3 regions of the Exiguobacterium sp. CH10 genome follow, and region 3 is predicted to be linked to each of the others. Evidence: riboswitches for the same ligand, from Rfam matches in the RefSeq annotation. Region 3 holds a riboswitch; each other region holds the start of a gene.
What was found. Region 3 has a riboswitch for thiamine pyrophosphate ahead of tenA (thiaminase II). Riboswitches for the same ligand answer to the same signal wherever they lie in the genome.

Region 1: it holds a riboswitch for thiamine pyrophosphate, as region 3 does, so the genes downstream of both, KNP04_RS00680 (Ykof family thiamine-binding protein) here and tenA (thiaminase II) in region 3, are expected to answer to the same signal.
Region 2: it holds a riboswitch for thiamine pyrophosphate, as region 3 does, so the genes downstream of both, thiT (energy-coupled thiamine transporter ThiT) here and tenA (thiaminase II) in region 3, are expected to answer to the same signal.

The regions. Positions count from the first base shown of each region.
Region 1 is NZ_JACSKO010000001.1:127,145-130,424, reverse strand. It holds gene KNP04_RS00690 (hypothetical protein) at 1-180, shown strand, start outside; gene KNP04_RS00685 (GTP-binding protein) at 292-1,491, shown strand; TPP riboswitch at 1,551-1,651, shown strand; gene KNP04_RS00680 (Ykof family thiamine-binding protein) at 1,734-2,324, shown strand; gene KNP04_RS00675 (ECF transporter S component) at 2,317-2,892, shown strand; gene KNP04_RS00670 (ABC transporter ATP-binding protein) at 2,885-3,280, shown strand, end outside.
Region 2 is NZ_JACSKO010000002.1:451,995-455,274, reverse strand. It holds gene KNP04_RS09115 (Asp23/Gls24 family envelope stress response protein) at 1-189, opposite strand, end outside; gene rpmB (50S ribosomal protein L28) at 442-630, shown strand; gene KNP04_RS09105 (thiamine diphosphokinase) at 687-1,274, opposite strand; gene thiT (energy-coupled thiamine transporter ThiT) at 1,271-1,846, opposite strand; TPP riboswitch at 1,920-2,020, opposite strand; gene rpe (ribulose-phosphate 3-epimerase) at 2,041-2,697, opposite strand; gene rsgA (ribosome small subunit-dependent GTPase A) at 2,701-3,280, opposite strand, start outside.
Region 3 is NZ_JACSKO010000001.1:1,287,008-1,290,287, reverse strand. It holds gene KNP04_RS06465 (aminoglycoside 6-adenylyltransferase) at 1-739, shown strand, start outside; gene KNP04_RS06460 (hypothetical protein) at 790-942, shown strand; gene KNP04_RS06455 (ion channel) at 950-1,354, opposite strand; TPP riboswitch at 1,482-1,586, shown strand; gene tenA (thiaminase II) at 1,675-2,349, shown strand; gene thiM (hydroxyethylthiazole kinase) at 2,346-3,137, shown strand; gene thiD (bifunctional hydroxymethylpyrimidine kinase/phosphomethylpyrimidine kinase) at 3,134-3,280, shown strand, end outside.

The DNA of each region.
Region 1 (3,280 bases), 1.2 Mb from region 3:
CGAGCAAGTGAAGAAGATCATTCTTACCTCGACCCGAAGTGGGATGAGGTGCCGAGCGTCGATTCAGACAAAGATGAGGACGAGGTCGGATTGACTCAACTCGACTCGATTTATCGGGCTGAATGGCAGGCGAACGCTTATCCGCGCTCGGAAGCCGAAAGAAGGGCACTTGAAGAATAAATACCCACATGTTCAAAAACACGTCGTTGGACGTGTTTTTTTGTTGACAAAAAGATGTTACCATTCCATTATATAAAAAGTAATAATTACGATTTAAATGGAGGATATATCATGAAACGAATTCCAATTACGGTACTATCGGGGTATCTTGGTAGCGGCAAGACGACGCTGCTTAATCACATCTTACATAACCGAGATCACAAGAAATATGCGGTCATCGTGAATGATATGAGTGAACTGAATATCGATGAAAAGTTGATTGAGCAAGGAGGATTCTCTCGGACCAATGAAAAACTAGTCGAGCTCTCGAATGGATGCATCTGTTGCACGCTCCGAGAAGATTTGCTGACGTCTGTCTATGAATTAACGAAAGATCGCGAGCTCGATGGCATCATCATCGAGTCTTCTGGGATTTCAGAGCCGATTCCCGTTGCGCAGACGTTTTCGTATGCCGACGATGCGCTCGGAATCGATTTGACGAGTCGTGTCTATATCGATGCGATGGTCACCGTCGTCGATGCGTACCGCTTCTTCAAAGATTTCAATTCCGGTGAATCGCTTATGGAACGCCAACAAGCCGTCGATACAGGTGACGTACGTGAAGTCGTCGACCTTCTCGTCGACCAAGTCGAGTTTGCGGACATCATCGTATTGAACAAGGCGGACAGGGTATCTGAAGAAGAACTGCAGGAGATGAAGGGCTTACTGAAAACGCTCAATCCGAGCGCAAGGTTGTTGACGTCGACCTACTCGAATGTGGCGTTAGACGACCTGCTAGACGTCCAGTTGTTCGATTTTGACCAAGCGATGCGCGCCGCAGGTTGGATTCAAGAGCTCGAGTCGGAAGAACATACGCCGGAAACGGAAGAGTATGGCATCAGTTCGTTCGTTTACCGCCGGCGTCGACCATTCCATCCTGAGCGTTTGATGAATTGGATGGAACATTACCCTAAAGAAATCGTTCGTGCCAAAGGTTTCTTATGGATTGCGACACGAAACGACCTCGCTTGTCTGTTTTCACAGGCTGGGTATGCATCAACGCTCGAACATGCGGGGCGTTGGTTAGCGACACTTCCGAAGAGTGAACGAGAGGCTATGTTTGCAACCGAACCGGAACTGCGCGAAGACTACATCGAGCCGTACGGAGACCGACAGAACGAATTGGTCCTCATCGGTCAACGAATGGACCGGGAGACGGTCGAGCGGTCACTTGATGCTTGCTTATTGACGGATGAGGAGATGGAAACATCGTGGGATACGTTCCATGACCCGCTCCCGGGTACAGGTCAATTCGTCACATATTCAGATTGACCGTTTACAAAGCTTCGAAACATCGCTATACTGTGACTGCATAAGTAACCGCATATCAATGACTGCACTAGGGGTGCTTCGGCTGAGATGAGAGCATGGCTCCGATCCCTTATAACTCGATCCAGATAATACTGGCGTGAGGAAGTGCGGCACTTTCTCTATGCAAGTTTGTATAGATTTTGCTGCTGCATTCTCATGAATGCGGCTTTTTTTATGCAAACACATTTAGAGGGGGAAATAGAATGAATGAATCATGTGGTACGAGTCCGATTGTCGGGTTTCGATTCACACTGAGCCCGATGACAGACGATTTTGTAGGGACAATCAAAGGTGCACTAAAACGAACGGATCTGTCAGGTGTGTGGAGACATACGGATGACGTGTCGACGGTCATCCGTGGACGAGTCGAGCATGTGTTTGACGTCGCTCGAACGGTGTTGAGTCTTGCTTCGGAGGAAGGGAAGCACGTCTCGATGAGCGGAACGTTCTCTGTCGGTTGTCCAGGAGATTCGACGGGAGATGAGGCACTCGAGACTCCTAGCGAACCATCAAACGGTGCATCAAGAGACCAGTATGTGTCTTCGCAGTTCGCACTCTATCCGATGGGTGCTGACAATTACATGGAGCTTATCTATGAGGAAATCGAGCAAGCAAAACAAGCTGGTGTCTATAACGAGTCGATGCATTATGCATCAGGTATCCACGGGAATTTAGATGCAGTGTTCTCATACTACGAGGCGGCCTTTAAGCGGACGCGTGAAAAGAACCGACATGTTGTCATGACGGTGACGTTCAGCGTAAATAGTCCGTCACATGGAGGGCGACATGCTTAAATCGTGGAAATTGAAAGAAGTCGTCCTTGTTTCCGTATTATCTGTTGTCTTCGCGGTCGTCTATTTATTGTTCGTTCATATCGGTAACTTGTGGGCAGGGTTGATCGGACCCATTGCCTACGAGTGGATCTTTGGCATCTGGTTTATCGTATCGATTATCTCGGCATACATCATTCGTAAACCGGGGGCGGCATTCATCTCAGAAGTGATGGCCGCAACGATTGAGATGTTGATTGGGAATGCCATTGGGCCACGCATCATCTTGGTCGGCATCGTACAAGGTTTAGGGGCAGAAGCCGTCTTTGCGATGACGGGCTATAGACGTTATGAGCTATGGGTTCTTATGCTGGCCGGATTTGGGTCGGCTGTCACGAGTTTCGTCTATACATATTTCATGAGTGGGTTCACGATGTTAGAGCCAGGTTATGTGGCGACGATGTTCGGGCTGAGAGCCGTCAGTGGGATGGTCATCGCTGGAATCGGTGGGAAGTTGCTCAGTGACCTATTGTTGAAGACAGGATCACTTCGCGGTTATGCGATTTCACGAAGTGGAAACGTCCATGGTTGAGACAGAGTCACTTCATTTTCGATTCCCAGAAAGTTTAGATGCGATTCTTAAGGATGTCACGGTATCGGTTCGGCAAGGTCGTACGATGTTATCTGGTGCGAGTGGGAGCGGGAAGTCGACACTTCTCGCGCTATTCAACCGTCTCTATCCGGAGAATTGTGACGGAATCCTTGATGGCAGGCTCGAACTACTTGGACGAACATACGACGACTATGCACCTGGCGAGATTAATCAGCGGGTCGGAACGGTGTTTCAAGACCCGGATACGCAATTTGTCATGGAGCGGGTGGAAGAAGAACTGATCTTCACACTTGAGAACTTGTCGACACCTGTCTCAGACATCGAACAACGCGTGACGGAAATCCTCGAATCGTTACAGTTGAGTGAC
Region 2 (3,280 bases), on a different contig from region 3:
TTGACGTACGACGACACCACGTGCATAATTTTCACGTTTTAACAATTCAGCAATGCCGTCTTTCAATTGTGCTTGTGAAGCCATGCCGACCACACCGAAGCATTCCATCGCCGCACCACCTGCGAGTGTCGCGATGACGTCACTTGTGATGTCAATATTGCCATATGTTGTCTTCATTTCAATTGCCATATGGAGTAGCCTCCTTTATTCGGAATGATTCCTAATGTACATTCTACAATAAGTACCTAGTTATTAAAAGAACCTGCTCCAGAAACTCGGTCAATTAACGCGATAACCTCATTCATTATTCAAATCCTTGAGAGTAATGTCAAGTTTTTTTCTTGTCATGGCATGATTTTCTAGTTGCATCGGGAAAAAAGCCGTGCTAATATAAACGAGTGTCTATTAGGACGAACCCACATAAAAAAGGAGGGGAAACGCATGGCACGTAAATGCTACGTAACAGGTAAATCACCTAAATCAGGTAACAACCGTTCGCACGCACTCAACAAGACAAAACGTACTTGGGGTGTAAACGTACAAAAAGTTCGTATTCTCGTTGACGGTAAACCGAAACGCGTTTGGGTTTCAGCTCGCGCACTTAAATCAGGTCTCGTTGAACGCGTATAATACTTATACACGAACGAATAAATCCCAGCGGCATTCGCCGATGGGATTTTTTTTGCTCATTTTTTGATGATCATGACGAGAACCATCCCTTGATGAACCGTCAATCGGGCAGTCGCTTCGGTCCATTCATTCGAAATGGTCAACGCCTCCCCACTCTTGACTTCATGATGATCGAGTGGATATTTGACACCTTCAATCGAAATCGTTGCCGTCTTCCAGGGCATGAAGGAAAGATAATACCCGTCTCGCTTCATGATGACCTCGTTACCTGTTCTTACGAGATAAACCGTTTGGCCTTCTCCGTGAAGAACCATCTCCGGATAGGCTTCAAGTAGGCCGACGTTCGCAAACGTCATGTCAATGCGTCCGCCTAAGCCACCATATACATCCATCCGTGTCGCCCCGCGTTCTCTCGCAAGCGCTAGTGCAATCTCTAGGTCCGTCACATCTTTTTCCGAGGGATAGCGTAGCGCTTCATCAGGTGGTAGTCCTTCGAACGAATCAAAGTCACCGACCACAACGTCTGGTACGATCTCTTCATCTAATAACCTTTGATATCCGCCATCAACGCCGATGACAAAATCGGCATCACGCGGTAAGTCTGGAATGGGTTCCGGACTCGCCGCGACGATCAATATATTCATTGACGGAGATCCCGTGTCGCCACACGTGTGAAACGTGGTGCTGTCGTGAAGAGGAGCACTAACACGATGGCTGAGATGACGAAGGATGGTGCCATGTACGTAGCATTATAGCCGAGTGAATAGGCGACGACCGGACCTTCTGCATATTCAGCAAAAAAGACAATTCCCGAGATGACGTGTGCCGCGTATCGTAACATCGACCCAAGGAGCGCCCCGAGTACTAAATAAGTGGCAAGCGTCTTCGTCGCGCCTTGACTCGCAGCATGTTTCACACGCCCCGCGAACACTCCGGCCATACCGACAAGGCCATAGGCGACCGTATAATCGAGCAAGAATTGTACGGGCGTGAAAATATAGGCACCGAACAAGAGTTGGAGTGTCCCAACGAGGGCACCTGTCGCGAGACCACCTTTTAGTCCGTGACGGAATGCCATCACAAAGATTGGGAGCATCGCTAAACTGATTGATCCTCCTTGTGGCAAGCGATATGGAATGAGCAAATCGAAAATGAGCCCGAGCGCCGCAAACAATGAAATTTCAATGAGCGCTTGTAATTTGAAACGTGATTTCATCTTTTTTCCTCCTTTATTTGGTTGAACGACAAAAAGCAGCATGACGTAAACGCCATGCTGCTTGGATTCGCAACGTGCATTTTCGCCACATCCCTACGTCCGTGTGAACGGAACAGGTTCAAAGGGTTAGCGTATGCCTCTCAGCCACATGATGTGACACCCCTTGCGACTCTATCTTGTTGTTCTATCGTTGATTATACACGAGATGCGCCACGAATGCTATCGATGGCTGCTTTATAATCTGGTTGATTGTAGATGGCTGATCCCGCAACAAGGACATCAGCGCCTGCGTCGATGCAATGTTTTGCCGTCTCCGCGTTGACACCACCATCGATTTCAATCTCAAAATCAAGCTGACGGTCTTGGCGAAGTTGGCTGAGTGCTGAAATTTTCGGTACGACTGATTCAATGAACGCTTGTCCCCCGAATCCCGGGTTGACGGTCATGAGCAATACCATGTCGACGTCCGCAAGCACGTGCTCAATCGTCGAGAGTGGTGTATGTGGATTCAAGACGACTCCACATTTGGCACCAGCCGCTTTGATTTGTTGCAAGACGCGATGCAAATGGTTCGTCGCTTCCACGTGAACGGTCACGATATCCGCTCCCGCTTTCACGAAGTCTTCAACATAGCGTTCCGGTTGGTCAATCATCAAATGCACATCGAGGATCATATCTGATTTTTTACGCAAGCTCGCGAGGACTGGTAGGCCAATTGAGATGTTCGGCACGAACTGCCCGTCCATGACGTCAAAATGGATATAGTCCGCTCCCGCTTCTTGTACAGCTTTCACTTCCGCCTCCAAATTGGCAAAGTCGGCCGCTAAAATAGATGGTGCAATTTTAATCATCTGTCAATACCTCCGTTTTCGATCGTTTAACTCCTCCATAAAGGTAACATAATTCTCGTACCGTGTTGAAGCGATTTCACCCTTTTCAACGGCTTGTTTGATGGCACATCCCGGTTCATTCAGGTGAGCACATCCGCGGAACTTACAATCGTCATGGCGTTCTACGAACTCAGGAAAACACCATCTGAGTTCGTCCGCCTCAAGTTCTTGCGGAAACTCCAAGCTTGAAAATCCAGGTGTGTCAGCAACAAGCCCATCCGCTAATTGAATCAACGTCACGTGACGCGTCGTGTGCTTCCCTCGACCGAGTGATTTAGAGATTTTCCCTGTCGCCAACTCGAGCTCTGGTGCGACGGCGTTGAGTAACGAACTTTTTCCGACACCGGTCTGACCGGCGAAGACGCTCGTTTTTCCTTCAAAGAGCCCGCGTACTTCATCCACTCCGCGCGCATGCTCTGTCGACGTCTCAATCACCTCATACCCAATGGCACGATAGCGTGCAACCGCCTCCCGGATCGGCTCGACTTCATGTTCATCAAGCAAGTCCATCTTCGTCAAGACGATGATTGGATGAACTTGTTTC
Region 3 (3,280 bases):
CAATCCGAACGTCCGACCAGACCCATACCAAGATGTCGACCTCACTTTTTATGTGGAAGATGTACAAGTGGTTGCGACCGATCGCTCATGGATCGACATGTTTGGAGAAGTCTTGATCATGCAGACACCTGAAACGTCTGATCCCGAACGACATGTGGCATTTTTGGTGCAATATGTAGACGGACACCGTATTGATTTGACGATTCGAAGCACTGAGCAGCTTGAAGAGATGCTCAAAGCCGATTCGCTCAGTCAGATCGTGTTTGACCGAGACCATCATCCAAGTGTGACACCGTCAGACAACACATACCGTGTGACACGTCCATCTGTTGATGAGTATGCGGCTTGTTGGAATGAATTTTGGTGGGTGTCACTCTATGTTGTCAAAGGAATCAAACGACACCAGGTGTTATACGCGCTCGATCATCTCGACATCATGCGAAATATGCTTCGTCAGATGATGGAATGGAACATCGGCTATGCAACAGACTTTTCTGCGAATCTCGGGAAGTCGGGCGACGGGATGCGCGACCACTTGCCAGAAGAATTGTGGGAGATGCTCACGGCGACGTATGCCTCGGCTGAGCTGAGCGCGATTGAAGACACGCATGATCGCCTGCAATCACTCTTCTTCTTTTGTGCACAGCGTGTCGCGGAACAAGGTGAGTTCGTGTTCCGGGAAGAAGAAGCCAGACGCGTCCGTGCCGCATGTGCAACACTTCGACATTCGAACGATTAATGAGGCCGTGAGCCGGGAAACGCTCCTTATAGAGAAAGGAGCGTTTTTTCATGAATCCATATACGACATTTATTGCTCTTCTAGTCGGAAGTCTTGTCCTCTTTGTCGGCATTCGCTTAAAAAAATGGCCGATTATTTTGGTCGCGATGCTACCACTCGGTCTCGTCGCATTTAATATGTTCTTACTCATCACGGGGCGCTAGGACATATTCACTTGTCTTTTTGATACATCGATTTGATGAAGAAGGCACTCGGTAACAAAATGCCGATGGCGCCTTCGATGATGGCGAATAATCGGGTCAAACCAATCGGCAACAAATCACCAAATCCGATTGATAATAAAGTGACCCCGCTGAAATACAGGAGGTTTTCCCAAGTCGGTTCAACGGCATTCATGGATTCGAGTGAAGTCACAAGAATGACTGAATCACGAGACAAAGCATAATAAATCAATGTGAATCCTAACATGACACCAAATAGGCTAACGAACAACTGAGCGAACAATCTCCCGTCAAATCCTGTTTGCTTGTACGTTTGACGTTTGAAAAACCAAAACACGTTCAAACTGATGAAGAGTAATGCAATGGTTAATAAAATCGTATTCAATCCGGACACATCCTTTTCATGTAAATGAGTTCATTTATCCATTCCCGAAGCGAAGAATGAAAAACAGAATCGGAAAAGGTTTGCAATTGATGAAAAGATTGATAGAATGTGGTCGAAGACGACTGAATTTCATAATGTTTGCCACTAGGGGAGTCGCGTCACGCGGCTGAGATGGACAAGGTCCAGACCCTTCGAACCTGATCTAGTTCACGCTAGCGTAGGGAAGTGGGCGAGACGACTCATATGGCTTCACCTAGATATGACTGTTCGAGACGCCGCTTCCGTTATGGGAGGCGGCGTCTTTTTATCTGTTATAAGGGGGAGTTATTATGAAATTTACAGATCACTTACGTCAGGAAGCGGATGGATTGTTTGAAGCAAGCTTTCATCATCCGTTCGTTCGTTCACTCGGAGAAGGAACGCTCGATGAGAAAAAGTTTAGACATTACGTCATGCAAGATTCGTATTACTTGAATCAATTCTCGAAAGTACAGGCCAAAGGGGCGACGCTCGCACCGACGATGGAACTATCGAGTCGCTTTTTGACACATGCCTTACACACGATTGAGGCGGAACTCTCACTTCATCGTGAGTTCTTTACGATGCTCAACGTGACGGATGTTGAACTGGCGACATTTGAACCGGCACCGACCGCTTACGCGTACGCGCTTCATATGCAACAGGCAGGACCGACTCTCGGTGACGTATTGGCGTCAATCCTTCCGTGTTATTGGGTGTATTACGAAATCGGTGAACGCTTAAAAGATAAACGACCCGACCATCCGATTTATTCAGCTTGGATTGCGACGTACGGTTCGGAATGGTTCCGTGAGCTTGTGGAAGAGCAGATTGATCGGTTGGATGAATTGGCTGGACAAGCAACGGAAGAAGAACGCGTGCGTTACACAAAACTTTTCTTGAAGAGTTGCTACTACGAAGTCGCATTCTGGGAAATGGCATGGACGCTCGAATCATGGACGTTGTCACAGGAGGTCAACCAATGAGACATGAGATTTGGAGTGAGATTCGAAAACAGGAACCGTTGATCCACAACATCACAAACACGGTCGTCGCCAATTTTTCGGCGAATGGACTGCTCGCCATCGGTGCCTCTCCCGTCATGGCAGACGCGATTGAAGAAGTGGCAGAGATGACCTTTGTGAGCGATGCGCTCGTGTTAAACATCGGGACACTCGGCACGATGACTGAGGCGACGATGATTCGTGCGGGACAAGCGGCGAACGAAGCGGGATGCCCGATTGTACTTGATCCGGTTGGAGTCGGGGCGACGTCATTCCGCCGGGATGTCGTCGAGCGTATTTTGCGTCACGTCCGTGTCACGGTCATTCGGGGAAATGCAGGAGAAATTGCGACATTGATAGGTGTCGATTGGGTAGCGCGAGGTGTCGATGCGGGTGACGGAGCATGCGAACCGCGACAATTGGCGCTTGAAGCAGCGAAACGATACGGGTGCGTCGTAGCCGTAACTGGAAAAGAAGACGTGGTCAGCGACGGGAGTGTTGTCATGGAAGTACGCGGTGGGACAAAACGGATGACTGAGACGACCGGTACGGGATGCTTACTTAGTGCGGTCGTCGGGGCATGTCTAGCAGTCGAAAAGAATGCGCTCAAGGCGACGGTGACAGCCGTGTCGGGATATTCCTATTGCGGGGAGTTGGCGAGCGAACGGGCAGAAGGACCGGGAGATTTTCCGATTCATTTTTTAAATGCCCTCCATCAATTGACACAATATACAATCCCGACGAATCGAATCGAGGTGTCGACATCATGAGACCGCAAGTATTGACGATTGCAGGGTCTGATTCAGGGGGCGGAGCTGGTATTCAAGCCGATTTAAAAACATTTCAAGAGCTCGGTGTATTCGGGACAAGTGTACTTACCGCCATCACAGCCCAGAATACACTCGGCGTGCAT